One region of the Evansella sp. AB-rgal1 genome, then DNA from elsewhere that is predicted to be linked to it. Evidence: riboswitches for the same ligand, from Rfam matches in the RefSeq annotation. Region 1 holds a riboswitch; each other region holds the start of a gene.
The links. Region 1 has a riboswitch for cyclic di-GMP ahead of ACERII_RS21835 (methyl-accepting chemotaxis protein). Riboswitches for the same ligand answer to the same signal wherever they lie in the genome.
Positions count from the first base shown of each region.

Region 2: it holds a riboswitch for cyclic di-GMP, as region 1 does, so the genes downstream of both, ACERII_RS10290 (ABC transporter substrate-binding protein) here and ACERII_RS21835 (methyl-accepting chemotaxis protein) in region 1, are expected to answer to the same signal.
Region 3: it holds a riboswitch for cyclic di-GMP, as region 1 does, so the genes downstream of both, ACERII_RS12480 (diguanylate cyclase domain-containing protein) here and ACERII_RS21835 (methyl-accepting chemotaxis protein) in region 1, are expected to answer to the same signal.

Region 1 covers NZ_JBGUAU010000034.1:21,276-31,698, reverse strand. The annotation lists gene ACERII_RS21835 (methyl-accepting chemotaxis protein) at 1-1,617, opposite strand, end outside; cyclic di-GMP riboswitch class I at 1,856-1,976, opposite strand; gene ACERII_RS21830 (DUF6382 and FHA domain-containing protein) at 2,229-3,377, opposite strand; gene ACERII_RS21825 (Mbeg1-like protein) at 3,411-4,886, opposite strand; gene ACERII_RS21820 (hypothetical protein) at 4,890-5,642, opposite strand; gene ACERII_RS21815 (hypothetical protein) at 5,820-6,353, opposite strand; gene ACERII_RS21810 (hypothetical protein) at 6,307-6,570, opposite strand; gene ACERII_RS21805 (hypothetical protein) at 6,611-7,363, opposite strand; gene ACERII_RS21800 (pore-forming ESAT-6 family protein) at 7,688-7,990, opposite strand; gene ACERII_RS21795 (FHA domain-containing protein) at 8,061-8,648, opposite strand; gene ACERII_RS21790 (DUF5085 family protein) at 8,684-9,169, opposite strand; gene ACERII_RS21785 (DUF5085 family protein) at 9,166-9,549, opposite strand; gene ACERII_RS21780 (hypothetical protein) at 9,719-10,423, opposite strand, start outside.
Region 2 covers NZ_JBGUAU010000010.1:63,417-73,839, forward strand. The annotation lists gene ACERII_RS10275 (hypothetical protein) at 1-33, opposite strand, end outside; gene ACERII_RS10280 (hypothetical protein) at 105-347, opposite strand; gene ACERII_RS10285 (diguanylate cyclase) at 397-2,130, opposite strand; gene ACERII_RS10290 (ABC transporter substrate-binding protein) at 2,123-3,217, opposite strand; cyclic di-GMP riboswitch class I at 3,466-3,548, opposite strand; gene ACERII_RS10295 (fumarylacetoacetate hydrolase family protein) at 3,778-4,557, opposite strand; gene ACERII_RS10300 (hypothetical protein) at 5,638-6,405, opposite strand; gene ACERII_RS10305 (ATP-binding cassette domain-containing protein) at 6,402-7,292, opposite strand; gene ACERII_RS10310 (GntR family transcriptional regulator) at 7,289-7,672, opposite strand; gene ACERII_RS10315 (VOC family protein) at 8,152-8,499, opposite strand; gene ACERII_RS10320 (methyl-accepting chemotaxis protein) at 9,335-10,423, shown strand, end outside.
Region 3 covers NZ_JBGUAU010000013.1:23,060-33,482, reverse strand. The annotation lists gene ACERII_RS12500 (FecCD family ABC transporter permease) at 1-790, opposite strand, end outside; gene ACERII_RS12495 (FecCD family ABC transporter permease) at 783-1,796, opposite strand; gene ACERII_RS12490 (ABC transporter substrate-binding protein) at 1,968-3,020, opposite strand; gene ACERII_RS12485 (NUDIX hydrolase) at 3,530-4,048, opposite strand; gene ACERII_RS12480 (diguanylate cyclase domain-containing protein) at 4,176-5,678, opposite strand; cyclic di-GMP riboswitch class I at 5,872-5,953, opposite strand; gene ACERII_RS12475 (methyl-accepting chemotaxis protein) at 6,471-8,201, opposite strand; gene ACERII_RS12470 (hypothetical protein) at 9,570-9,710, opposite strand; gene ACERII_RS12465 (CBS domain-containing protein) at 9,728-10,423, opposite strand, start outside.

The sequences.
Region 1 (10,423 bases):
CCTTACCTCATCCGCAACAACAGCGAAGCCTCTTCCATGTTCTCCCGCTCTTGCAGCTTCAATGGCAGCATTGAGTGCTAATAAGTTGGTTTGGTCCGCAATTTGGGTGATTACTCCAACAATTTGTCCAATTTCTTGTGTTCGTTCTCCTAAATTCTCCATTTTTACGGCAACATCTTGAATTGCTTGATTCATTGCTTCAATTTCAGAAATAGATGATTTGATATGTAACGCACCTGAATTTGCTTTATCTGTTGTATCTGATGCAGCATCTGTAACATTTTGGGCACTTTGTGAGATAAGCGTTACACCTGTCGTTACTTCTTGAACCATCCCTGAGCTTGTAGAGGCATTTTGCGCCTGCGTTTCTGCTCCAAGCGCAACCGTTTGTATTGCTGCCGCAACTTGCTTACTAATTTCCGCTGACTGTTCCGATGTAGCAGAAAATTCCTCTGCAGAAGATGCCACTTTTTCCGAAGTTACTTGTATTTGTTCTACCATGTTTCTAAGGTTTGCAACCATAATCTGAAACGAGCTAGCTAGTTCTCCAACCTCATCCTTATTCGTAACTTTGATATCCGTTGTTGTTAAATCACCACCTGCAATATTTTTTGCAGCTGTAGAGAGAAGCTTGATAGGCTTAACAAAGGATCTTACAAATAGCACAACAGCAATACTAGTGATTACTAAACTTGCAACAATGACTAGAAGAATTCCATTAGCTAATTCCTTTATACTAGAAGTATATTGCTCTACCGGCATATAGGTTATGACGTAAAAACCAAAATCTTCATTTTTCTCAAAGGCTACAATATTCTCTACGCCATTTAACATAATGAATCCATTGCCTATACTTTCTTCTCCCATTTTTTCAAAAAAAGGTAGTAGATTCTCTTCCTCACTAAAGTTAAGATTCAGAGTAAATTCCTCTTCCTTAGAGGCAATAGTTAATCCACTTGGATCTATAATCATTGTGTGTATAGAATCATCGTCATTTCCTGTTACTAACTGCTCTGTTAATTTATTCACATCCAATGCAATGACGTAAACAGAGATTACTTCCCCTGCATTATTAAGAATAGAATCGGAAACAGCAATTACTGGCCTTCCAGTTATGGGAGAATACATATAATCACTTGCAGCAACTCCTGGATTCTCTAGCTGCTCATAATAATAAGCCTCATTCTCCCGATCAAAAACGTGTCCTACGGATGCTCCACCTACACCATCAACAAAGGCGCTTCCATCAAAAGAATAGAATACATTTTCATATAATCCATCTGCATTAGTCATTTTCTCTTCTAATCTATTTCTTATTCTAGTAAGCTCGCTTTGATCCACTTCATTTGTGTCTTCTAGATTGATAAAAAAGTTACGAACATAAAGATCCTCAACAACGGAATCAGCCAATGCGAATTGTGAAGCAAAAACAAGGTCAACTTGACTATTCTTCTCATTGGTAACATGTGATAGTGAGTTTATGACCTCTTCTTCTAATGCCTCAGAAGATTGATGGGTAGTATAAAACAAATTAACCAGCATAGGAACTACGATACATAGTAATGTGATGAATGTTATTTTCGTAAATAAACTATTTCTTATTGATATCTTCTTCATTTGTTCTTTTCTCCTTTTATAGTGATTTAATCACTTTTGTTGCGTTTCTTGTGGGGGCTACTTCATTTTTTTCCTAACAACTTAGATAGAAAAGCGGTTTACAACGAACATCTAGCTATATGCGTACTAAAACATGATAGCTTGTCGTTTTCGTAGACTTTCTCCCTTTAGTAAACTTCCTTATTTCAAAAGTATAAAAAACCCACCTCAAAAAAAGGTGGATGGGTATCCTCGCTTTTTTTGCAACCCGGCCATCGTAGCTTACACTAGTTATCAGTAGTCATTCCTTGATAACTAAATACGCCTTAGATCCGTGGCTTTGCGTCCTTACCTTTCGAGTAAGTATGCCTTTTTCAAAATAGGTATTTTGTCCTGGATCTAAATATACATTCGACAAAAAGAAATATCAATTTATATGCTTGGATGATAATAGATAAGACAGATGTTTATAAACAGAGAATGATGGAAAGACAGTAGAAAAAAAGAGAACAAGGTCAATTTGCACCCCTGCTCTCCTTTTCTTCATCTAAAGTAACAAAACAACTGTAGCATTATTATTCCTTAGTGTGTACACTTTCAAGTCACGAGCGCTTGCTACTCCCACACCATATTCAAAATATTCGAAACTCAAATTCTTCATTTGCCATCTTTATCTTATCTTCATGCTTCACTTTCATTCTTTCCATTGGCTGAAGCCTTACTCCATTGACATATGTGCCATTACGGGAATTGTTATCCTTAATAAAATAAACACCATCTGAAGAAAGGATTTTTGCATGCACTCGTCCTATCACTTTACTGGAGAGCGTGTAATCCGTATTGTTTGAGTCTCTTCCAATCGTAAACGTGCTTTTTGTAAGTATAATTTTTTCATTGGTAGAGAGGAGCAGAAGATGAGGTTTGTAAGCAACATCGTCCAGTGTCGTCGTTCCTTCTACCTCCTCCATTTCCAATGTACCAAGAACAGTAGTTCCTTTTGTATCCTCTGGCCCATCTTCTCCATCACTTCTCTGTAAAAAGAAGGAGGTAGATTGAACACTCTCGTTATGAGCCGAAAGGAGGTCTGAAGGAGTACTCGTTTTGCCTTCCTTCTTATCTTGTATCCTAGAGGAATAGGCATCTATGGAGTTATTAGTAGGACTATAAAAGTGTGCATTCCCCCCCATATCCAATACCGGAGAAATACTCCCAGTGGCTTCCTCTATACCACCCATTTCCATTAATTTTTCTTTTAAAGCAGATATATCACTTGTATCTGACTGAATCAAATAATTATGTAACTTGACGAAAAAGACAAGGTCATCCGTTTCTTCAAAGGGAAATTTCGAAAGTATCTTTCGGAAAAACTGCAACAGTGTGGTGGTTTCCAAGTCACTTGGTTGAAATGGTACATAAATAAAATACGGTTGATTATATTGGTCTAGATAAATATATCGCTCGTGTAAAACAAGCTTATTTAAGTCAACCTCATTCTCTTGAAAGTTTGTTATAAGCTTCAAAATAGGTAAGAAAGAGGTGACGATTTTCTCCTTCGTCAATCCTTCACCGAAATGTTTCTCAAGCGTAATCATATTCTCTAAATGATAACTAAACTCCCATCCGTTAGCTTGTTCAGCCAAAGCGAAGGGAACAAGTCCAGAAACACCTTCATCATGTGTGCTTAAAGACTCTAATTCTTCCCTTCGCAAAACTTCGCTTCTATTTAGCAATTTCACTAATTGTCCATCATTATTAGATGAGAAATCCAACCATTTAATCATGTTACCGACCCCTAAAATAATTAATCTATATATTTACATTTTAAGAGAATTAGCCTTATTAACTAAGTCTCTTTCATTCCGCTCCAGTAAAGCTGCCATGTTATTTAAATAGTTTATATTCAATTGTACTCTTCTATCCGAAGACATTACTAGATTGGACGTCATCCAAAGAACCCGATTTAAACCGAACACATCATTCACGTCTCCACGTAGCATATTCACTCCATGATTCAATTGATTAATCCTTTTTCTTATCGTTTGTAATCTAGCACTATAATAGGCGGTTCTTGGTAGGTTAACTTTCATATACGGCTCGATAGATATTCCTGGTCCGCTAAATATCCCCGAAACTACATCTTTCATCTTTCTAGCGCTAGACATCATATTATTAAAAAAGGATTTTGTACCATCAATGAGCTTTTTGGAAAATTGCCCAACTTTTTTTAGCCCACTAATATACGAATCTATTGTTCGTTTTGCTTCTTCCATTAACCCTTTTATTGTTGTTTCAACTATAACAAGTGCACCATTTACAATCGTATAAGTAAGGCTACCAACTAAATTCTTAAAGTTTTCCCCTGCTTGTTTCAAATCTCCTGTTATTATTGCACCGAGAGTTTCCATGCCTTTCATAGCTGTTTCCACAATAGGGTTAGCGATCCTTCTGGTTGGTGATGGCCCTTCTATCCACTCAGAAAATTCCCCACTCTCTTTAAATGTAACACTCACTAAACTATGAGGATAAATTGGATTGATATGATCCACCCAACTGTTTTTGCTTATCGTTACTGTCTTATCAACATAGGGAGCAAAGCCAAGAGCGGAGACAAAATCTCCCGTGTGTACAATAAACGTGTAATTGTCACTCATTAAGCTCTGTCGTTGCTCATTCGTTAAGTTTATCCAGTGAATCGGCTGCCCATTGACAACGTAGGCTTGCAAGGTGGGATCTTCAAGGTGATTGGTATAAACATGTGTTACTAGATTTCCCCCTTTAGAGTGCCCTAATAAAAGCTTCTCCCCATCAGCATGTGCCACATGTTTTTCATAAAAAGCATTTGCTTCCACCTGCTGCTGAATTTCTTTCCCAAACCCTGCTTCCACATTTGAATACCAATCTGTCCGCAAATGGTCCTTATCTGTAAGGTCTTCACTACCTCGATATAAAGCCGCTGCATTTCCATTTGCATCTTCAAAAGCATATCCAACAAATCCTGACGTTGATGCACCACTACTGTTATTTCCACTATTTGGATTATTGTTTTGGTAGCCTACTAATCTAATTTCTTGTAGGTTTGTACTGTTTTTCAGTATTTCTTCAATTTCTTTAATTTCTAACAAAACACCATCATCTTCTTCATCAGTATAATAGCGCCTTGCATCAGTAATAAATTGTTGAAGAGTTAACGACTTAACCCCCTGCCCCACATTCCTCATTGGATCAATATTGATATAAGACAGCCTTAGCAGTAAATAATGCTCTTCATCTGTTAAACTATTTAAAGGCATCGGCTATCTCTCCTCCATGCTTTCATACCAATCTGCCACAGCATCTTCATTATTGATCATATCTTTGAATCTTTCATCTATACTTATAATCCCATATACTTTCGCATTCAGATTATCCCATCCTATATTGTTAACAAAGGTCGTTCTTAAAAAATCAGAAATATCTTCAGATTCATCTACAAATCCAATGGACACCATGAATACTTCCGTACCAACCCCATCCATTAGCTTGTATAGATTATAAATTCCTTCGCTATAAATACTTACGTCAGGTTCATTTGATACTTTTATACTTACGATAAGTACCACTGCCAAGTCCTGGTTTGATTGAATAAATTCCTCTGCCTGTAAATCATTCATGGACTCGTCAAAGGTATTACCTGCGGAACGAAGAAGAATACGATATTCTGCCCCTTCAGGCAAATTCTTTTTAATATCCGCAGCTAATTTAACTTCTAACTCTTTTCCCCAGCGGGCTAATAAATAGGAATCATTGAAAGTTCCCTTCTCTCCAGTACGTTCGCGCATGGTAAAAACAACATCCTCTTCTCCCTTTACGTGAGCTGTCGCACTAATACCTTTTGACCCCGTAGAATAAAATAAGCCGCCTTTTTCATAGTGTTCAATGACAAATTCCTTATTATATTTTCCTTCCAGATCGTCTAACAGCTTTTTCTCTACATTCATACAGCCTGCCCCTCCTACTATTGCTATTACGATTATCATGATTATTATCATACGTTTTTTTAGCGACAAACACGACTCCTCCTTTTTTACATTGACTATTTCCACTCTATGAAAAGGCTTATCATTCTTTTGAAATACGATTAAATGCATGGGAAGACATTTTAAGCAAAAATACTGTTGAATCTATACTGACAGGTTTGATAACATAAGATACTCTTCATCTGTCAAACTATTTAAAGGCATCAACTATCGCTCCTCCATTGTTTTGTATCTTTCCACCACATCATCTACGTTAGTAATCTTATCTATGAATATTTCATCTATGTAGATAACCCCGTACATTTTTGCATTCAGATTATCCCACCCTATATTGTTAACAAAGGCCGTTCTAAGGAAATCTGAGATATCTTCTGATTCATCGACAAAACCTATGGAAACTCGATACCCTTCTGTACCAAACCCCTGGATTAGCTTGTATAGATTATAGATTCCTTCACTATAAATACTTACATCAGGTTCATTTGGTACTTTTATACTTACGAGCAGTTCAACTGACATATCCTTGCTCGATTGAATAAATTCCTCTGCTTGAAGATCTTTCATAGATAAATCGAAGGTATCCAATGACGAATAGAGAGATAATCGATATTTCGCTTCTTCAGGCAAATTCTTTTCAATTTCGTCAGCTAATTTAACCTCTAACTCTTTTCCCCAACGAGCTAATAAATAGGAATCATTGAAAGTGTCTCTCACTAGTTCGTTCACGCATGGTAAAAACAACATCCTCTTCTCCCTTTACGTGAGCTGTCGCACTAATTCCTTTTGGTCTTGACGAATAAAATAAGCCACCTTTATCATAGTGTTCAATGACAAACTCCTTATCGTATTTTGATTCCAAATCAGCTAACAGCTTTTTCTCTACATTCATACAGCCCGTTCCAATTACTATTGTTATTCCGATTATCAAGCTGATTATCATACGCTTTTTTAGATGCAAAACACGACTCCTCCTTTTTGACATTGACTATTTCCCCCACTTATCTCTCCTCCATGGTTTTGTACCTCTCCACTACAGCGTCACTATTAGTGATACTATCTTTGAATCTTTCATCAATGTAGGCTACCCCATACATTTTCGCATTTAGATTATCCCAACCTATATTGTTAACAAAGGCCGTTTTTAAGAAGTTAGAAATATCTTCTGACTCATCTAGAAATCCTACAGACACTCTGTACCTTTCCGTACCAAGCCCTTGTATTAACTTGTATAAGTTATAAATCCCTTCACTATAAGCCTCTACATCAGGTTCATTTAATACTTTTATACTTACGAGGAGTACCACTGCCATGTCCTGGTTCGATTGAATAAATTCCTCTGCCTGAAGATCATTCATGGACTCGTCGAAGGTATCCGCTGCAGAACGTAGAAAAACTCGATACTCCGCTCCTTCAGGCAAATTCTTTTCAATATCCTCAGCTAAGTTAACTTCTAACTCTTTTCCCCAGCGGGCTAATAAATAGGAATCATTGAAAGTGCCTTTCTCTCTAGTTCGTTCACGGATGGTAAAAACAACATCTTCTTCTCCCTTTATGTGAGCTGTCGCAGTAATTCCTTTTGGTATTGATGAATAAAATAAGCCACCTTTATCATAGTGTTCAATGACAAACTCCTTATCGTATTTTGATTCCAAATCAGCTAACAGCTTTTTCTCTACATTCATACAGCCCGTTCCAATTACTATTGCTATTACGATTATCAAGCTGATTAGCAAACGCTTTTTTAGCTGCAAAACACGACTCCCCCTTTTCGCCATTGACTTCATTCCATTAAAATATTCACAGTTATATAATTCGTATAAATGTATGTATAATGACCATATTTTTTAAAGGCGGGCAATTAGCCATAACAGCCAATTGCCCGTTGAATCTCCATGCAAAAAGAAAACTGCATGGGTGCTACAAAATGTTGTTGGTTAGAATGTATAAAGGCAGACACTTTTGCTAACAAGGTAAGCCTCGCTCACAAAATTCATACTCACCGTGGGGTCTTCTACTATTCCTTATCCCGCATGAGTCTTTGCCACTCACTTCACCAAGCAACATGAAAGGTAATACTACTTAAATGCATTCGCGTTATTATTAATTGCCGTTTCCGCAGCGTTATAGTTTGTTACGGTATTATCTAAGAATTTAGCATAGCTGTCTACTACTTGACGATACTCTTCAAATCGCGGACTTAATGCATTAAAGTTACCACGAATCGTATTGGAGGCATCGCTTTGCCACGTTTGCGATAAGGCATTCATTTCCTTTTTGATTTCTTCCAAATTGGCAGACAATGAAGCATTTAACGTTCGAATCTGCGATGCTGTCTTACTAACTTCTCCTAACGATATTTTAATTCCTTCTACAGCCATTTTTTCCCCTCCTTTAAGTAAAAAGTATGGATTCAACTAGTTTGTTAATCGCTTAGCTTGGTTGGCTATTTCACTTTGCGTTTCTCTGTACGGATTGGTGCGGATTATTTAATGAAAGGAGACGTCCATTAAAGATGATTTTCAACCCCATAACATAAAGAACATCACCAATATTCAACTTTGCTTCCGTTACCTTCTCTCCGTTCACATACGTGCCATTGGAGCTACCATTATCTTTCACCACCGCATTCCCTTCTGTATCGTAAACGATCCGGCAATGAAGATTCGACACTAATTGATTCCTAAAGCAAATCTGAGCTTGTTGTGATCTGCCAATATTTATTTCACTTGCAGTGACCTGGTGTCTTGTAAATTCATTTCTTCCATCTGTCGGCGGTTCCACATATAATAAAGCAACTGGCCCCTTTTCCCTAAAAATGGTATACGTTTGGAAGGGAACTATTTGAAGTTTCCTAACACGCTGTTGATGAGTATCCTTCAAATATGCTTGTTTATTCGACTTTAAATACCAGTTGCCGTTTTCCCCTTCTACGGCCATAATTTCCTGATCATAGGAAGAAAGTATGTATTGACCTGTCACCCTATGGGGTAAAACGGTAGTAACTGCTTTTCCCTTATCAAATAGTGTTAAAATCATGACGACTTCCTCCTACATCCTCATATGTAACTTCCTTACTCCATTTTGTCGACGCTAGTCTTCTCCATAACTTCTTCTAACGTTATACCGATTTTTACATAAATATAAGGAAAGTCCTCATCTCCAGAAAGAACATGAAAAATGGGGGTAATTTGCTTTAATTTATTCTCTTCCATATAATCAATCAATACCCTGTAGGCAACCTCTGTTTTTGCCTCAAAGTCATTAAATAAACAAAGGGAAACCATGTCTTCTATACTAAAGTAACTATGAAAATAGTAATCATCTGTTAAAGCGATATCGTCTTCTTTAATGGGCATGAATAGTTCAATATGCAAAATTTCATCCATTGGTACATTACTTAACGAGTAGAATAATGGTCCTTTCAATGTTGCTTCCTGCTCAACAATTTGTGTTACGAAATCTTTAATCACATCTTCCATAGCGGTATAATGAATTTGATACTTCCTTGAAACCACATTCGTATACCGTATGGAATCTAAGGGGTTTACAACATTCATTCTCCGCCCCCCTCTTCGACTGGAACAAAAACATCAATGACTCCATCGCCATACACATCTAAATAAACATGATAAAAAGAATCTATTAAAGTGAGATGATAAGCATCTGCACATTCTAGGAGAATATTGTAAGATTCGTCTAAATCTTCATCTAAATCCGCATGTCTTACTAGTAATGTATCTGTAAACTCCCACAACCCCATAAAGGCAAACTGCTCATTCTCTTTCAATTCTACGGGGTGATTTACAGGAATATAAAAGAAGAAATCTGCTTCGTTCGTTCTTTCATCATAGTTACTCATTTTATAAACGACCGGACCTGTCGCATATAAGCCATTTTTAATAATGGCATTTCTTATTTCTTTCGCTGCATCTCCCATTCATTTACATGAACTCTTTTTTGAGTGCTTAGCACGTTATTTAAAACTAGTGGACCTCGTTTTATCTTCATATATTCACCACCTATTGGACTATATTTCTTGTCTTCGATCATGAATACCAACTTTACCTATTGCAAGGTCAAAGTTTTTCTTTATTTCGATAGCATCTTTAAACCGTTTTTCGCTTTCTTGCGAACATGAGCATTAGTCGTGCAAATCCTATCAAAATTATGGAGACCACTCCTCCAAGGAATAGATAAACGAACACATCATCCATAACATTTTCCACAACAATTGCTCCTTGCATAGCATTTCTTAAATAAAGTAAACAAAAGATAACGAAGAAAAGCAGCGTTCCTTGGAGCCAAACAATAAATAGAGCTAGAAATGGTGCTCTTTCTCCTCCTATTAATTCTGCCCTAGAGCGCAAAACTGTGAAAGGCTTGGTCACCCAATATGTCAATGGATAACTATCCTTAGTTCGCACTTTCTTCGTCTCCCTATGTCTTTTTGATTGATTGATTTTTTCCTCTGGAACAATAAAGGAGGAGAAACGAAATTTACAATATGTAACAAGCAAAAATTCTGGCCAAGCCATTGCTATACCATATTGAATAAGTATCATCGCTAGTAAAAATAGTAGTACTTGAGCAACCTCTCCAATAGCTGTTTCAACGTTTGCTCTAGCTAACATCGCCCCTAATACGGAAAAAGCAAAAATGATTGGTAAACTAACATATCCTTTAGAATGTTGAAATTGGTATAAGCCTTCCCCACCGCTTCTTAAATGGCCTTGCTTTACTCTTTTCACAGCTCTTATTGTGGAAAAGAGGAGGTATATTAATCCACCAGCTATAATGACAAGGACTCCTGT
Region 2 (10,423 bases), on a different contig from region 1:
GTCATTTACGATAATCGCCTCCCATTCGCTCACATGTACCACCTCTTTCTATATTTATAATTTCTTACAGCCTTCAAGGCACCATCATAATTGACTCTATTTTATCAAGTGGAAACACCGAGAGCCGTTCCCGATGCTTCCTTCAATTTGTTTTTATAGGTTTTTACACTTAGTCGAACGGTCTGAACTAGTTTTTGTACTATTCCAGGGTTCCTATATACTAGATAAATGGCAAAACTAACAATTGTGCAATAAATACTAACAATTAACGTGGGTTTTCTAACAATTATAGCATGAATACTAACAATTACCGCCTGAATACTAACAATTTGTCGAATCGGAAGCACGGAGAACCGTCCCCACTGCTTCCTTATATACTTTCGTTCCCTTTTTTCATTATTTAACAACCACACAATTTCGCCCTGCCTCTTTTGCACTGTATAAAGCTTCATCAGTCCTGTGCAGAATATCTTCTACTTTATCTCCTTCTTGTGATTCTGTTACTCCGATACTTAATGAAATTTGAAGTTTTCCCTTCTCCGTTTCGAATAGATGATTAGCTATAGTTAATCTCAAATTCTCTGCGAAATGTATTGCTTCCTCCACGGTAGTTTTGGCCATCAGTAATACAAATTCCTCTCCACCAAAACGAGCGAGGACATGCCCTGAAAGAATAGTGTCTTTGACAATATTCGCAAACTTACGTAGTATTTCATCCCCAACAAAATGTCCATATTGATCATTTATCTTCTTAAAATAATCTACATCAAATAAAATAAGACAAAAAGGATCTCCAAATTCCCGTGCATTTTCAAACTCTTCCTTTGCTTTTCGGTAAAAATATCTACGATTATAAAGCCCCGTTAATTCATCTGTAACAGCCATTTTCTCCATTTTTCGATACATTATGGCATTATCTATTGCGATATTTGCTTGGCTGATGTATGTGAGCGCTATCTCTGATTCACTCTTAGAGTAATCTATTTCTTTCCTTTCCAATAAAACCATTCCAACGAAAGAATCGTGGAGGTAAATAGGAACAACCATCGTATAATTATTTTTTTGATCGCCTTGCTTGACGATGATAGGGTGAGAATCTTGTTTTAGTTGCTTGATATAAGTCTGTATTTTACTTTCACTTACTTCTTCTTCCATGCATTTTGCTTCACTTGAGATTATCCATTCTATATCACCATTTTTATACATCCATAAGCTTGCCCGGCAATAAGGAACAATTTGCTTCAAGTGCTCTAATATAAGACGTTGTACCTTAGATTCATCCAAGGTAGAACTGATCATGTACATTGCATGTCTTAATAATTCTGATATACGGCTTCTTTCTTTTTCAGAAGCATATTCAATCTGTAACTTATTTGCCCTTTCCTGTTCTTGCATTAAATCTCTAATTTTCGTAAGCATTTGGTTTAACGAATCCCCGAGCATACCGAATTCATCCTTCGATTGAATCGTTACTCTCGCATCCAAGTTCCCTTTGCGAACATCGGACATCGTTAATAATATCTTTTTCAATGGATTGGTAACCCAATAGGCAAGAATAGTAGCCAATAATAAAAGAGATACAGCAAAAAAGAAAACCCCCTGAAGTACCGAATACCAAAAAAGTTCATCCGTTTTTTCTGAAATATAGTCTTCAGGAACGGCAATAATTACTGCCCCACGTTCTACATTTACATCATTCAATACAGGCACTATTGCAGCGGAGTAACTTTTATTCCCCACCACTATATCAATTGGAGATTCGAGATTGTTCTCTAATGCTGTATCAAATATATCCCTATTAAATTCTACCTGAGGAATTTCTTTCGAGTTACTATGAAACAACAATTTCCCATTTCGATCAAAAACAAATGCATAGGAAACTTCAGGATATTTTTCAACCACTTCTTTACATATCTCCTCAAACTGAAATACATCATTAATATTTATCCCTAATGATAATATTCTTTCCAGTTGTTTTTTCACATCATGTCCGATAAGATACATTTCTCTTTCCATTGACTTACTGTACTCTTTACTGAAGAAAAAACCACTAACCAAATTATTTGATCCTATTGTAACTAACAGAATCGCAACGAGTACTAATAGTATCTTGTTTTTTAATTTATTCATCGATTGTTACCCATCCATAACTAGTAACAACCCTTGAACTTAATAATGTCTTACTTTTAATTTGAATACCTAAATCCTCTGCACGAGCTAAGCTAATTAATGGTTCTCCTTTCATAGAAGTACGAATAGGTAGACTATCGGGTCTTTTTCCATCCTCCAGTATTTGCCTAGCTAATAAACCAGCTTCTTTTCCTTGCTCATAACCTGAAACACTAACAACAGATAACGTACCATACGTTACCCTATCCTTCCAAAAACTAAAGTCTGGTAACTTGCTATTTTCTGCTGTCCATTCTAACACGTCTCGATAATGAACATTTTGACCATTACTATCCTCAAATGTAAATATTCCTAACAATGCAATCGCATCCACCTCTGATTGCAGTTCTATGATTCTCTCTTTATACGTTTCAAAAGAATTTATATAATCCCAAGATACAAATGATATATCTTCTATATTTTCAATAGCACTATCCATTCTCTTTCTAACAGGGCCCCACATTGGATCCTCGTCAAAAATAACAGCGATTTTCTCAACATCTGGTACGATTTCCTTCATCAGTCGCAGATTCTCAAGAAAATGTTCTCGCTCTAATACACCAGTTACGTTTGAAGCATTATCATATCCATAAACTGCCGGATCTTCGTTTACAGCTGTAAAAACAATCGGTAGATTAGTATTGGTATAATGCCTAGCCACATATTCTTGTGCGTCATCATCACCAGTAAATAATAAATCTGGTTGCCAAGATTCTATTAGTGCTATTGCTTCCTCTCCCTTTTGCTTCTTTTGTTCTTCTGTACTAAAGTTTTTCGTATCCATTTCAAAAACTTTGTACTCGATATCTATTCCTTCCAGAGCATCCTGAAATCCTTGGTATTGTGTTTCCGTCCATTCCCAAGGAGTATGATAACTCATCACATGAAGTATTTTGAAGCTTTTATTCTCCCCCTCCTCTGACCCACTCTCCATTTCCACAGTTACAGGAGTATATTCCTCGAAATCGTCCCTACACCCAGATACGATGATTATAAAAAAGATGAATAATACAAGGATAAAAATTCTATTTTCTATTACACGCATCATTTAAATTTCTCCTCCCATCGTGCCCTCTATTTTTGTAATGGCAACGGTTAATCTTAGTTGAATGTTGCTACAGATGGTCTTTATTAGAATATGTGAGTTTTATCAAAACCCTCGTAGCAATAAGTGTAGTCAAGATATCTTTTAAGCCAGTTATTGCCCTATTGAATGTGCAGCGAGTGAAGCCAAACCCAAACAAAAAAAGAAGCCGCTTTCAATAAATAGCCGCTTCTCACCCATAGCATGATGCGTTCGGCGATCCAGCCACCATAGTTTTACCCTTAGGCCTGTGATTTTGCGCCCCTGATTTTCATCAGGTTTGCCAGTTTCGTGCATATTTATCTAATTCCTAGTTATATTAATATTTTACTATAACTACAAGAATTTAAATAGAACTTTTTACCTATGTAACTGTAAAAAAATGATTATTTCCGGAAGCAGTGGGGACGGTTCCTACTGCTTCCTTCGGTTAGCGAAGTAATACAAAAAAGGAAGCTATTTAATATTAGCTCCCTTTTCAAAATATTTAGGTTACAAATTAACACTTTAATTCACTGTAATTTTTACTGAGTCTTTTTCTTTTCTGAAATAAATGTATTACGAAGCGTTCCAACCTCTTTTATTTCACATTCTATCGTATTACCAGCAGAGACAAATTCAGCCCCTAGAGGACTCCCCGTTAAAATGACATCTCCCTTTTTTAACGTCATTACACTAGAAAGATACGATATCATCTTTCGAATGGGAACAATCATTAACTCCGTTGCACTGTTTTGCTTTTCCACATTATTTAATCTTGCTTCCACTCTTACGTTAAATGGATCTAACTCTGTTTCTATAACAGGGCCTAATGGAGTAAACGTATCAAATGACTTCCCTATTATCCAGTGTCCGTCTTCACGGAAAAATTGAGGTGCTGTAACATCATTCCCCACGGTATATCCAAATACATAGTCTAAAACATCTTCTTCGGCAACATTCTTTGTATCTTTTCCAATGACAACAGCCAGCTCAGATTCGAATTTAACCTCGTCAATAGAATGAGGGATCACAATTTCATCTTCAGGACCGATTACGGAAGATGTAGGTTTAAAGAAAAAAACTGGGATTTCAGGTAGTGTCGCTGGTATTTCTTCTACTTTAGATACATAATTTGCTCCGATACCAATAATTTTATTTGGCACTAGTGGTGATAGTTGCTTAACCTCTTGTAACGAGTATGTTTCACCTGTAAATTCCCACGCTTCAAACATATCACCTGATATCTCTTTGATAACATTATTTTCAATTTCAATAACACCTTGAAGAACACTTGAACCATTGCTAAATCTAGTAAACTTCATCTCAGTTTCATCTCCTAAAATTAGAATCTTACATTATAATACTACTATATCATCAATCCCCCCTTCTTTAGTTACACTTTCTTCATGATTATTCAAAAAAGGAGTGGGTTCTCAAGTTTCCTTAAAGGAACGAAATAAGGGAACATACCTATTGGTACTCCTCAAAGGAGCGGTTAAAGGCAACACTTGTCTACAGCACCATACTTTTTTATCCACTGGGGCCATTCACTTCATTCCTGTTGTATGGAACACCAATACTAATTAATCAAAAAGCATGCTATAGCAAAAATACTAAGAATAGTTACTATTGTTTTACTTACTCTGAACGTTTTATCCTTTCCACTTTTTCGATCGAGTTGATATATGTAATTAATGATTAAATTTAACCCAATGAAAGGTAGAATATTTCCTCGGAAATTATCTACAATTGTCAAAAGTTTAATAAGATTAGTTGAATTTATGATGATCCCTCCCCAGCCAAATACCATATTAATAGATGCGACCTTATCACTATGTAATCTCAGCATGTTCCTGATTTATCTATTAGTTTCTCCCAGACCTCGATGGTGAGGGAAAGGTAGACTAACAATGATGACAAAAAAAAGGAAGCAGTGGGGACGGTTCTCTTGCTTCCGGCGGTCATTAAAGTGTTTCCTCTAGAATCGTTAATATAGTATGAACTATATTAACAGAATAACGTCCTTCTGATTCACCAAGTAATTCTGGACAAAGAACTCTCCCTTCGGTGGAGCAAGAAAACAATGGGTACTAGGCAACATAGTAAAAGCATATGTCTCTTTTTATTTTCAATTACTACCACCCTACCAAATATTGTATAGTTCACTATATAATATCACATTATTATCTAGAGGTTGTATTTTTATGGAATTGATTCCTAAAAAAGGTGACTGGCGCCTAATGCATAAATGCTTTAGGTGACAGCCACCTTTTTCTACGATGCTTTCTCACAACACTCTACTTTTTTCATGAAGGACTTTTAATTCATCTTCTATTCATTTAGTCGTTTTTCTAATGGAGCGAGGTCCTTTGATAGATTCACGGTTCCCCCCTGTGTTCCAATCATTCAATCTTTATGGGGACTCGTTTCGTTAATCTACGAATGACCCACAGACCTACCACCAGCAGCACAACTGTTGTAACCATCGCAAAAGGAAGCGATAGATCAGGTAGAGGAATCTGAATAAATCCAAAGAATTGCAATGAACTGCCCCTTTCCCAACCCATATCCGTCAGACCAACATATATTATCGCAGAAATAATCGAAATTGCTCCGCCAATACCACCATACCGATAAAATCCGATACTAATAAGCCAGCCGGCCACAAAGTACGCAAGCCCTGATAAACTATATCCTACAAACGGCACCAACCAAACTGATTCCGTACCTAAAACATCACCATGACTCGTATTCGGCACGTAGGTCGTAACCATTCCAACAAGAAGGAGGACACCTTGTAAGACACTAGCTATCGCCATTATACCAATCACTACCCCACCAGCTCCAACAACCGTTCCTATAAAATAATCCTTTCTCGTAATCCCATTCCCAACGTAATAACCTAGAAATGCAAAGCACGACAAGATTCCAATTACCAACATGAATATTTTCGTTGGCTGAAAAATAAACGCAAGGAAATGAATATGATCCACATCCGTCACAAACCTAGGAATAACGAGAGAGACCACAAAGACAATCCCGACGAACCATATAGCCCACTTCATTTGCGTAAAAAACAAATCACTAGATACCTTAACCGCAGTAGAGGCGTCCTTAAGAAAACCTACTTCCCGACCAGACCCACGATTCACACCACTTATACCACTCATACCTTATCCTCCTCGCCTGTTAAGTGTATAAACAATTCCTGAAGAGAAACTGGCCCCACATCTAAACCGAGTTTCGCCGCTTCCAACTGAGTTTCATCGCTTAATTCGCCGTATACCATCACTGATTTTGTATCTCCAAGCTGCTGAGTTTTCAATTTCTTAACCCCAGTTCCCATACTTGCTACAAACGAATCGACGGACGTAGACGCCCCAATAACCGATGCACCACGACTAATAAACGCGTCATACTGTTCATCAATTAGCAACTGACCATCGTGAAGCAACAAAACATGATCAAACAAATACTCCATCTCCGATACCAAATGGGTTGATAGAATCATCGTCCTTGGATGTCGTGCCTGCTCCTCAATCACTTCCTGGTAAAACAACTCCCGTGTCGGGGCATCCATCGCTAAATATACCTCATCCAAAATCGTCACTGGTGTCCTACTTGCCAACCCCAATATCGAGTTCAACGCCGACTGCTTCCCACTAGAAAGTGTCGATATCGCCTTATCCAAAGGAACCTTAAAACGCCTCGCCAACTCTTCCGCATATTCCCGATCAAAGAAAGGACGATACCTCTCCGCAAACTCCAAATAACCCTTTACCTTTTCATCTTCGTCACTATAATCGGTATCATAGACAAAACCTACATGTGGCATCACCATCCTATTTTCAAACGGATCCTCCCCACCGATTAAAAGCTCTCCAGATGACGGATCCCGATAGGATGCTAACAACGACAACAAACTCGTTTTCCCTGCTCCGTTTCGTCCTAGTAGTCCGTACGTTTTCCCATGCTCAAGTGTAAACGAAATATCCTTCAACACATCGGTATCTTTCAACTTCACCCCTACATTTTTCGCCTCAACATTCAGTCTCATGATAACCGCTCTCCTTTCAACCGTTTGATAATGTCCGTAATTTCTCGCTCCGACAAACCAAGTTTCTCCGCCTCCTGAATCATCGGCACAACAAACTCATCCTCAAACACATACTTTCGGCTCTCCACTAGCATTTCTCTCGCACCCTCTGCAACGAACATCCCAACACCCCGCTTCTTATAAATAATCTCCTCATCTACCAACAAATTAATTCCTTTTGAAACCGTAATATGATTCACCTTATAAAATTGAACCATCTGTGTCGTTGAAGGAATTTGATCATGCTCCTTTAACTGACCCTTTACAATCTGATCCTCAATCCATTCCTTAATTTGCATGAAGATCGGCTTCTTGTCATGAAACGGATGAACCAACGACATCACCACCTCTATACACATATAGTTATATATATAAGCATATAACCTTTCAGGAATTTGTCAAGCCAAAAAGGAAGCATTGGGGACGGTTCCCCTGCTTCCTTCGTATAACGAAATATTAGAAAAAAATGCCTTATCTCCAAGTCCTTAATGGCGAAGCCTTAGTTTCCCTTATACTTTAGGCGGCGCTTAGTTAAGTTAAATTTTCTTAAAAGTATAAAAAAGGTACCTACCTCCGAGTACGATTATGCTTTCGCTGTACTCGAGTGCAGGTACCTACAACTTTTTCTTTTAATTCTCATAAAATCTTATCCCGAAAATCAATATTACTGGCCATAGTTCCCCCTACCTTTTTAACTTTATTATTTCACAGAAGGGTTCTACTTTGGAGAAACAGTCAAATCGGTTTCATCCTATAAATAGAAAACCTTCCAGATGGAGCGATATTCCTACACTACACGAGTGTTAATCTCTGTACTTAGTTATTCACACATCATCAAAACATTTCCATCTGGATCCTTAAAATTGAACCAATGACCATTCTCAATACTTGTTGTTAATTGTACATTTTTTTGTTTCATATATTCATAAGCACGATTGATATTATCTGTATAGAACTGAAATGCAGGAACTTTATATATGTTTTCTGGTGCGTAAATTTTACTATCTAGTACGATGTTAGGTCCCTCTAAAGGTAGGACATATATGTGGTCAAAATAAATGTCTCCCTCAGTAGATAATCCTAAAAGGTCACAATACCAATCACGGGCGCTTTTAATATTACTTACAGGAATGAAAACTCCACCTAGTTTATTAGTTATCGAACTCATACTGTTTCCCCCTATATATAGTATCCGTTATACATTCTACATACGTTGGAATATTACCTTCCCACCAAGTGGAACGATTCGTTTATTGTTGTATTCAGAGAACCGATAGGTTATTTAACCTCAAGTGAAGAACAATCTGAATCCATTTGTCTGCAGCACAGCTTTCATAGTTATCGAGGAACCGACCTCACCTTCAGCAATACATTGATTAAGTAATTAATTGTTATCTTAAAAAAAACTTAAACGAGGCTGAGACAAAAGTGTTTTCAGCAAAGAGAAATCCGAACGAAATGATTCTTGATGTACTATTCGCTACAGAAATATACTTCGCTTTCTGCGGGCGGCTTGTGAACCGCCAAGCGCTTAAGCACTCATGGGGTCTCACCCTTGCCTTTAGATCCCGTCGGAGTCTTCGGATATTTCCTCCGCTAAGGTTACCTATCGTTCGTCTTTTCAATGTTACACTTTCGTTATGTCCCAGCCTCGTTTAAGAAAAAAACGAGAAACTGCACAAAGGTAACCTAATTGCCCTAAACAACATATCAAATCTTCCAGCAACAAATTTCATTATCGGAATATAACTTTGTGTGAATAGTCGCGATTATTCTAATTTTAAAAAATCATTAGAAAATTATGAATCAACAATATTCTATTGCTTAATACGTAATCATTAAGCTTATTTTTTGTAATATAATTATTTTTGTAATATATTCAATAGAGTGATCATACATTTCTAGTTTATTTAAGGTGCGACTTTAAGATCATTTACTTGTATCAAAACAAAAGAATTTATGGATAGGAAGGCGAAAGTATGTTGAGTTGGAAGAATTTAAAAATGAAAAGCAAGATTTTAGTACTAGTCTTTTTTGTTTCTTTTCTCCCATTAATAGCTATTAGTGCATTCTTTTATAGTGGAGCAAAGGAAAACATCACGAATGAGGTTATAAATGGAAATAAAGTGTTTCTAGAGTTAACAAAATCAAAGATAAACAATTATTTTTCTGAACGGGCGGGTGACGGAGAAGTATTTTCAATTTCCTTACATGATGATATTGAAAGATTTCATAGTTATGAACGAGGTAGTACAGAATGGATTGACGAATATGACAACCTACATGAAATTCTATCAACTGCATTAGGTGTATACGACTTTACTAATATTTATTTAACCAACGAATTTGGAGAAATCACCTATGCCACCGTTGAAAGTGGTATTGAAGGTTCAGATATATCAAACCGAGACTATTTTCTAGCAGCATCCAATGGAAATCAGTATTGGACAGAATTGTTTTATTCTGATGTTTATTATTCCAATGTAAAAGTGTTATCCACTCCAGTATACGCTAATGGTAAATCTGGAAACTTTATAGGTACGTTTAATATTTTATTAGACCAGGATGCCATTTCTACATTGGTACATAATGAGATCCACCGTATAGGACAAAGTGGGGATGCTTACTTAATTGGTGCTGACGGATTATTATATACTGATACAAGACTTGGTGATTATTCAGAAGATAGTGCATTAAACGTAACTATTAATACAAAAGCAGTAGAGATGCTAAGAGATCCGATTAATAATCAAGAGATGAACTTTGAGTTTACAGGGATTTATCCTGACTATCTAGGTAATGATGTAATTGGAGCAGTTGGTACTGTTCTCATAGGCGATGATGTGTTAGGTTTAGTCATAGAAGTGGATGTGGAAGAAGCATTCAGTACGCTAACTCAACTACGAAACTATGTAATTGCTACTGCTGTTGGGATAATCATTATCAGTTTATTATTATCCCTTTGGATATCGACTAAGATGAGCAAAGAAATAAATTATGTTCGCAATGAATTAGATATTTTAGCATCTAATGGTGGGGACTTAACACAAAAGATTAATATAACAAGCAATGATGAAATCGGACAGCTTGCA
Region 3 (10,423 bases), on a different contig from region 1:
CTGCGGAACCTGCTAAGGCAACGCTAATAAACAGAAGTAAAAAACGGTAAAGCTGTACCCTTGCCCCAAGTCCAGTAGCTACGTCATCCCCTAATCCTTTTACATTCACCGTCCTTGCAAAAAGCATTGTAATGGGGATAAGAACCACTACCCAAGGGAGCAAACCATATACATCTCCCCAATTGGCCCCATAAATACTACCTGTAAGCCAAAGGTAGGCTCTTTGGGCAGAAGTAACATCACTTAATACAATCATCATTGTCGTCATTGCACTCATAGCTGCAGCGACACCAATACCAATTAAAACAAGTCGAATCGGTGTTACACCATTTTTCCATGATAGCAAATAAATAATTACGGAAACGATGGCTGCTCCCATGATTGCCGCAAGTGGAAGCCATTTAATACTTACTGTTCCAGCAAAGCTCATAAGAAAAATAATTGCCCCTACAGAAGCACCACCAGTTATTCCTAAAATATCAGGTGATGCCAAGGGATTGCGAACAATTCCTTGCAAAATCAACCCAGCTACCCCTAAGGCAGCGCCCACAAGAAAAGAAAGGGCTACCCGTGGTAATCTTAGTGACTCAATAACAAAGGCATATTCATTCGTGATACCTACCATCTGTTGTACTACCTTGACAGGTGATATCCACGAACTTCCCACTGATAAAGAAAGAAGAAACAAAATAACAGCAAATGAGAACAGTGCCAAAATCGTGGCAACGGTTTTTTTGTGGATTTGAAAGGAGATGGAGCCGCTTTTATTTCTTATAACAAATTTACTCACTTCTTCCCACTCCTTTCCTTGCAATATAAATAAAGAATGGCGTGCCCAGCATCGCAGTCATAACTCCGATAGGCATTTCCTGCGGCATGATCACAAGCCTTGCTGCAACATCTGCAAAAAGTAATATCGTTGCCCCTGTAATAGCCGACATGGGAATCACCCAACGATAATCGATACCAATAATTCCTTTCACAATATGGGGAACTATCAAACCGATAAACCCTATCGCCCCGCCAATAGCAACAGATCCTCCAGCTAGGAAAACCACGATAACCCCAATCGTTACTTTTATAAGAATTGTCCGCTGACCTAAACTTTTGGCAACGTCCTCCCCAGACATCATAATATTCGTGGCTTGCCCCATAAGAAGTGCAACAATTCCCGCCGTTAGCATAAATGGTAAAATCGGCAGCAGCATATCCATAGACCTCCCAGCAACGGAACCCGCAAGCCAGAACAGAACACTTTGCAGATTTTGTTCACTGAGGACTAAGATGCCTTGTGTAAACGAAACAAACAAAGCAGTAATTGCAGCACCAGCCAGTACTATTCGGATGGGAGAAAGACCATCTCTTCCAAGGGATCCTAGAAAATAAACAAGTGCACCTGAAACTGCCGCCCCTAAAAAACCGATCCACATGTATTCCACTAACGATGAGACCGATAGGAAGGTTGCCGCAAATACAATGAAAAATAAAGCTCCTGCATTGATGCCAAATATATCTGGCGAAGCAAGGGGATTTCTTGTAAGTGCTTGCATCAGTGCTCCTGAAATGGCCAAACTTGCCCCTATAACTATTGCAATAACTGTTCTTGATACTCGAGATGTCATAATAATGACATGTTCTGTGACCGTTTCATCATAGTTTAAAAAAGCATCCACAACCGTAGACAGAGGGATTGCTGTTTTTCCCAAGGCAACGCTTAAAAAAATAGCTATAATAAAAAGAAATAGGAATAGAAGAAATATAATAAATTTGGGAATACGGGAAAAAATTGACTTCATTGTTTTCCCCTTTCTAGCGCAGTATTTATTCTGACAAGATCGCTGTAAAAGTTTATATTAATCCACTTTAGTGAGGTATCCTCACCTGTTACTTTGTAATACAATATTTTTTTCACCAAAACAAGCAAGGGCTGAGAGGAATATCCTCCTGCCCTCGCTGAAAAAAGTTATTTATTCTAAGCCAAGTCGTTCGGAAATATCGTCTAGCATCAAGTTCGCTGCGATGTATCCACCTGCCATGTTCCAAGTAACTTCATCTACTATAAATACTTGATCGTTCTGTACAGCATCAAGATTTCCCCATAACGGATGACTAGTCCATTCCTCAAAAGTAGCTTGGACTGCTTCGTCGTCTTCGTTAAAAATATAGAAGATGTCTGCATTCATTTCAGGAATGCTTTCTTTGTCAGACAACATTACTCCCCACTCTTCGCTTTTTTGATTCTCAGGGCGTTCGAAACCAAGCTCAGCCAAGATAGAACCAGCAAATCCTGTGAAATAAATACGTGCATGATCTGCTCTAAAGTTTAAGATAGAAACTTCAATTGGCCATTGTTCTCCTAATTCAGCAGCTGCTTTTGTTTGGAAGTCCGCCACTCTAGCATCCCAATCTGCAAGAAGTTGTGCAGCATCCTCTTGCTTATTCATTGCCTCACCCATTAGTTCTACTGTTTCTTTAAAAGCAAACACAGACTCGTGGGTAACTGTAGGTGCAATTTGTGAAAGCTGTTCGTACACTTCCTCGTGACGCAGTTTAGATGCAATGATTAGATCTGGGTTAAGTGCTGCAATCTCCTCTAGGTTAGGCTGGGTTTCTAGACCAACAATGTTAACACCTTCGAGGTCACCCTTTAAGTAATCATAAACTGGTTGTTGTACCCAAGATTCTACGACACCCACAGGAGTCACACCAAATGCAACGATAACATCCGTCGCTCCTTGATAAAGGGTAACAATTCTCTCTGGCGTGCCTTCAATTTCTGTTGTACCCATAGCATGCTCAATTACTCTCACGCCATCTGCCGCAGTTTCATGTTCCGTTTCTTGCTCTTGCTCTTGCTCTTCTGTACCTGACTCTTCCGTATTTTCAGTCTCACCATTATTCTCGTTTTGATCTAATTCGTTTTCCCCACACCCCGTTAAAAACAAAGTAAATGCAAGAAAGAACGCTAGTAAAGAAAAGGTGGTAACTTTCTTGTATGAATTCATCCTAGTTTTGATCATGAAATAATTCCTCCTACTAATCTAGTGGTTTTGTTTTAATTGATATTGATTATCAATATCAATTACTAGTATACGATGAGAAATAACGAATATCAACCCCTTTTTTTTAAAACCAGTGGGAAGCAGTGGGGAAGCAGTGGGGACGGTTCCCACTGCTTCCTGTTCTACAAATTTCGGGTTGTGGCACTTATAAACTTTCACTCGAAACGGTTTTTAAACCACTTTTATTTGCCATTTCACTCTCATTAACCGACGCTGTTATTCTGGTAGTGACATGCACCTGTACCCCAAAAACCCAGAAAATAAAAAAAAGCGCCCTCTCATCACCGAAATCCAAATGCTCTGGACGATTAAAATCGCTTTTTGCTTTTAATCGTCCAGGTTATTTGACACGATGTAATGGCGCCTGGAGCTAGACCATTTTCTAAGTCCAAAAATTTTAATTTTTATGCTTTCTGCTTACCTTTTCAAATAGGAAGCAGCGAGAACCGTCCCCGCTGCTTCCTACCCTAAGGAACACGTGGCCCCATATACTTCCTCATGTCGAACAGTAGATTTATCAGACTCTTATGATAGGGAATGAATATCCCCTCGTCTATCATCCTCATGATTTCATCCCTTGAAGCCCACTTAACTTGCTGTACTTCTTCCGGCTGTAAGGTTAGTTCCCCAATATCAATATCTTCCACAACAAGATAATAATCATCGAAGCCAACTTCGAAGTTAACAGTAAAGGACGGCCTTACTCCATGAAGATTAATTATATAACCTATCTCCTCCAAAACTTCCCGCTCAGCCGCTTGCTGGCTTGTATCTCCTGCAATGGCACTACCTCCTACCGTTAAATCCCACATATTAGACCATCCTTGTTTAAAAGGTTGCCGTTGTTGGATTAACATTTCACCCTTATTGTTAAAAATACAAACATGAACCACAAGGTGAAAGTCTCCCGCTTCAAAGGATTCTCCACGCACCATCGTTCTACCTGTAAGTTTTCTATCCTTATCGTATATATCCCAAATCTCCATTACTTTTCACCCTTTCATCGGAAAAATCTCGGTTATGCCTAACTCAAAGAACCGCACCATATACTCCCTTGCCACTTCTTTTGTTTCGCAAAACGAAGGAAGCAGCGAGAACCGTCCCCACTGCTTCCTACCTACACTGCTTCTCTACATACATCCTTTTATCGGCTACGCTATATAATTGGTCCATTGTTTGGCCATCGGTTGGATAGTGACTTACACCCATACTTGCTGATAGAGAGATTTCATGTTCACAAGAAAGCTCCAGAGGTTTTGCTAACTGCTGTTGAATGGCTTCGATAATCGTTTCTGTTTCCTCCACACCCACCAATAGTACAAATTCATCCCCGCCTAATCTTGCCGCATGGTGTTTATCTGATATAGCTTTCTGTAGAATAGAGGCAAAATGTTGAATGGCATAATCTCCCGTTTGATGACCGAACGTATCGTTTATCTTCTTTAATTTGTTTAAGTCTAGTAAAAGAAGGTTAAATTCATTTTCCCCCTTTAAAAGGTCGGTTATCTGTCTTTCAAAATCAGCCCTATTTGGCAAGTCAGTCAGAATATCATGGTAAGCCAAATACTGTACTCTCTCTTCTCTTGTTTTTGCTTCTGTAATATCTTTTAACATGACAAATACAAGTTTTTTTCCTTCTACTAAAATAAAATCGGAATCTATTAATACCGTTTTCCGTTCTCTTAATTTGTTGACGAAAGATAGTTCTAGGTTTGCAACTTTTATTTGTTCTTCGAAAACATTATTGTATCTAGCAGCAAATTTTTCCTTGTCTAATCCAGTTAAAAACGATATTATCGGCGATTGAACAACATTTTTACTTTCCACCCCAAGATATTTTGAGATTTGTGGACTGGCTTCAAGAACCATGCCATGTGCATCCATAATAAGAATTCCAGAAGGAGATTTTTGAAACAAGATATGATACCTTTTTTCATATGACGATAAATAATCAAATTTTGACATACTAAAAAAGACAGCGATTGCCCAGAAAATAGAACCATGTGGAATAAAAAAATGGAAGTAATTATCACTAGAATCTCCCATTAATAAGGAAACAATTAACATAAAGCTTGTCCAGAAAAAAAACGCCAAAATTCCTTTAAGCCACATTTTAGCAGCGTTATTCCCTTTATTCATTTCAATAATTGTTAAAAATATGATAATGATTAAGTACGAAAAATTAACTATCCATAACAGATATATGCCTGGTCCTGGAATAAACGTTGTATCTAGTGTACTCCCCTCTACATTAACCATCCATGAATCAATAGGAAAAGTCAGTAGCAAAATACTTCCTGGAAGGAATAAAAGTTTAAGGTATTTTGCGTTTTTTCTATTATAAACGCCTCCATTGAGAAACCAAAGATGTAGCGCTAATAATGCTCCGATGGTTATCGGTCCATTCACCCAGTATAAACTGAATTCGTGAAAATACAGTGGATAATTTACAAGTGAAGCAAATACACCGATAAACCACATAGAAGTGGACACATACAACAAGCTACATGTAATATGCCTAGCACTATGACGATTACGACTATAAATCATACCCGCCATATACAAAAATACACTTGCTGGAATCAAATACAATATGCAAAAAAATAAAAACTCCATTCCATTCACCTACCTTCTATGTAGCTCGGATAATCCACTATTCCATGTTTAGAAAACCACTCTGTCTTTGAGAAACACCGAAAATCAAAGTGAAAATATTGTAAATCAGTTGGTTATGCAACCAAGTAGTTTGATAAAATTGATATAAAACTTTTTCACACAAAAAAAACTGCCTTCTTCACAGCAGTTTAATAATTGCAACCCGGCTGTCATGCTGTGTGTTTAGACCCGTGGCTTTGCGTCCTATGCTTTCACACAGTTTGCCAAAACTATAATGTTTCTTTTAGTATAGTCCATTATCCCTAGAGAGAAAAGCACTTTCATAAATTTACCTACTGCGTTTGGGTAAAATGTTGCAACCCGGGGGACGGTTCCTGTGGCTCAATCAACCATACATATTGGCGTGACGAGTTCATCCCTTTCACGAAAGGAGCAGCACCCTTCTCTGTGAAGCCTCTCTATACAAAAGTGATCCCTCTAAGCGGACACTCTACTCCAGAATTTGCAGAACGTTTAACAACGAAAGCCCAAGTAGAGAAGCTCATCTTAACCCATTTACCACAATTCGGGAATCACCACGAACTTCTAAAATGGCCAAAATCGATTTTTCACGGGTCTGTGGAACTAGTCAAAGAAGGATTAATAGCCGAACTTAACTATAGAAGTTTGATAAAAAAGAGCAAGGAATTTCCCGCAGGACTCCTTGCTCAAAAATTTTCACTATAGAGGTGAACCTTCTAAACGATCGATAAAACCGAACAAACTTCTGGTGGTGACAGGTAGCAACATTCATCACTTAAAGCGTTGCATCATTTTTGCAAGACTAATAGATAAATCATTTAGCTTTATACCAATGTCATTTGTGTTTTTCAGTTGGGTTACTTGGTTTTCGCTTAAGGCAAGAATTTCTTCCGTACTTGCCGATGTTTCTTGAGAAACCGAAGATAGATTACCTAATGCATTTTCTAAAATTGGCAAGGATTGTACAACGCTATTCAACTCAGATTGAACTCCTTTTAATTGATTACTTACCTTCGATATATCTTGCAGCATCTCATCAAAGGAAACCTTTGAATCGTTTGCCAATCTTATATTTGCGTGTATTTGTTCATGCATTTGATCAAATTCCTGACTAGCGTTTGTAGTGATTGTTTCTAGTTTTTCAATAGATTGTGTGATTTCATCCGTTGCAGAAGATGATTGCTCTGCTAATTTACGCACTTCATGGGCAACTACTGCAAACCCTCTACCTGCATCGCCAGCTCTTGCAGCCTCAATAGTTGCATTTAAAGCTAACAGTTTTGTTTGCTCAGCTATGCCTTGAATTAAACCAACCAGCTTGTTTATTGATAGGGAATAATTTTTCACTTCCCTAACGTTACTTGATAAATGGTCAAAACCTACCTCGAATGTTTTAATCACTGAGATTAACTCGGTAATGTTCTCCTCTCCAGACTTGGCTGACTCTGTCATTTTATCGGAGCTAGTAAATACCTTCCCCATATTCGTCGTCATATTTCCCATGTTATTTTCCATATCTTTTAAAATGATGACACAACTTTCCGAGTTACTAGCAGTTTGTTCTGCCCCGTGCTTAACAATATCTATCGCATCAATTAAATCATTGTTAGATGCAAGACTATTCTCAGAGGAGATCCTCAATTCATTACCATTTCCCTCTAATTTTAAAGCGGTTCTTTTAAGCTCATCTAACACATTTCTCAGATGACCAATCATCGCGTTATAACTTTTATGTAAAGAAATAATCTCTGGCAATGTTGTATTAATCGATAGTGATTGATGTAAATTACCTTCTCTTACCTTCTGCATAGTGCTGCGTAAATCTGTTAGTGGCCTTGTGATTGTCCTCATAAACATACTAATTACGATAATAACCACTACGATACTAATTACTATTGCAGATAAAGTAAATAAAGCCATATTGTTAACTGGTTCCATATAAGTGTCACTCGGTATCAACATGACAAATAATCCATTAATTTCTCTCATTTGTTGAAAAACAATTGTGTAATTATCACTACTAAGTCGTTCATGAAATATTCCATTTTGTATATCGACTATTTTTTTAATCAGCTGGTCGCTTACATCAATATTTGCTTGTTCACTAACATTAAAAGGTTTTAACTCACTATTTTCTATGTAAAAAAAATCTGCGGAAATTCCTTCAGTAGCAAGTTTTTTTTGCTGAAATTGAACATTAAAATTAAGCTGTTGCATAAAATAATCATTGTCACTAACGTAAACAAATTTTAAGTTTTCCGCAATATGACCAATTAGTTCAGCTTCACTAAGTAAACGATTTTCCATCGTATTGATTGTCATATCTCTTGCTTTAAAATAAGAACTAAACCCAACTATTAGTAAAGATGTAACTAAAAGAGAGGTAAAAATAATAAACATCCTCGTACTTAAATTAACTTTTTTCATCAAATCTCTGAACAAACTTCTCTTATCACTCGCTTGTTTCTCTTTTAATAAAACATTTTTCTTCCTTATTTCCAAATTAGTCCCCCCAAGATAACTCACTATTCGACAATTTCATTATAGACGTTCTAAGTAAAGTTTCTGTAAAGGGAATGTATAGTCTATGTAAAGAGAACAAACAAATTTTCACGTATTTTCAGAATCTGTAAGGGGTAGGGGCAACCAAGAGGACGGTTCCCTTGGTTAAAATAATCGAAGTAGCAATCACCAACAACTTTCTTTTCGACAAATTTAGGGGGGTGGGGTGACGCCTAGCACCACCCCAGCTCGTACTTACCGTGTTTTACCACGCGCGTTCGATTTAGCTTTCCCTCTTTGTTGTTCATTTGGTATTTTACGATCTGGATTTGTAGGTTCGAAATTTGGTTTTCTACCTTGATGCTCAGACATGTAAACTCCTCCTATTTTCGGGTAACTTTTTCCTCAACATTAATTAAAATAACCACAAAGACATAAACTATGCATTGGGAAGCAACCGGAACGGTGTGCCCCCTTCTAATTGGCTGGTTAATCATGCAGTTTGAACCGTTTCATGCAGGCTTTCTTGCTAATCCCGACTGTCCAACTTCCATATATATGGATAATGATGCGGTAAACGGGTGGTATCTAACAATTTTTCAGTGAATACTAACATTTATGCGGTGGATACTAACAATTAGAAGAGAATTACTAACAATTTGTCGAATGGCGGCTGTCCACCCTCCCGCCCTCAACTGCTTATTCAAAATTCTATTCACATTCCCCGCCTCCTAATGCCAGGAATGAGGGCGGAGGATTTTGATTTTTGCTTTTTTCACTGAGTTTTGTTTATTTAAACTATTTTTCGTGTTATTTCCGGTGTGCCCCCTTCTAATTGGCTGGTTAATCATGCATTTTGAACCGTTTCAAGCAGGTTTTCTTGCTAAGCCCGACTGTCCAATTTCCATATATATGGATAATGTTCCGGTTAACGGGTGGTATCTAACAATTAACGGGTGGTATCTAACAATTTTTCAGTGAATACTAACATTTATGCGGTGGATACTAACAATTAGAAGAAAATTACTAACAATTTGTCGAATGGCGGCCGTACACCCCCCCCCGCCCTCAACTGCTTATTCAAAATTCTATTCACACCTTACAATTAAGCGAACGAATCTAACAAATAGGGGTCAAAATATTACATTTTGTCAAATGATGCAAAAATCACATCACCTACTCTTTCAAAAGCCTTTCCACTTCAATTAATCAAAAGCAAAAACAAAAAAAAGTCGAAGAAGTAAGTTTTCCCTACTCCCGCGACTTTGCTGTATCTTTCCTCATATTTGCCTTTTACTGTTAGTACTAGATTCAGGTCTTGATAGTTGTCTATTGCCAAAACATGCTTCCATTTGGTGGTATGCATGCTTATGAAAACCACCCATGCCAAAAGAAGCACTGAGAACCGTCCCCACTGCTTCCCCAATGCTTCAATGCTTCCCCTTCACTGCCGCACAAAGCTCCCACCGCTTCCTCCATGAAAAAGGAAGCAGCAAGAACCGTCCCCACCACTTCCCCACCGCTTCCTAAAACTGACTAGCCAAGGTTAATGTTGTGTGATCTATTCTAACTAAATCCCAAGAAGTCACAATGCCGATTGGCTTTTGGGTACGGATCCCTGTCTGAGTAATAAGAATTGCTTCTAGCTTTTCATTGCGATCAAAAGCACCTTCAAATACATCTTCTAAATCGTATATCGTACTACCTCTATGTAAAAATTGTACATTATGTTTCTTTTCACAAGATAAAATATCTTTCGCTTGTATGCCTTCTAACGATACCACATCACCATGCATGTTCATAGATATCCATTTGGCAATACCGCCTTCCGTTAACAAACCAACAAACGCAGACTCATCATCATAGATAGGAAACTGGGAAAACCCTGTTTTCTCAAGTTCTTTTAAAATATATGTAACAGGGATATCTGGTTTAAAACAGGTGACTGGTTGTGAAGCAATCGAAAGTGCCAAGGGAGGTTTCATAAGTAACCCTTCCACTCTTTCAATTTCTTTTACCGTATCTTCATGGGGATCCGCTATATAATGATCCTTATTAAACCGTTGATGAACAAGTGCGTTCCGCAGATGACCAAATTGTTTAAGTATATCGTAGTGCTGCCTAACTACATTATGACGATTACGACTTTTGTAAAGTGCCTCACTATAGGAGATATGATCCGTCGAACCTATCGTTAGTTCTCTCAATTTATTATGTATTCT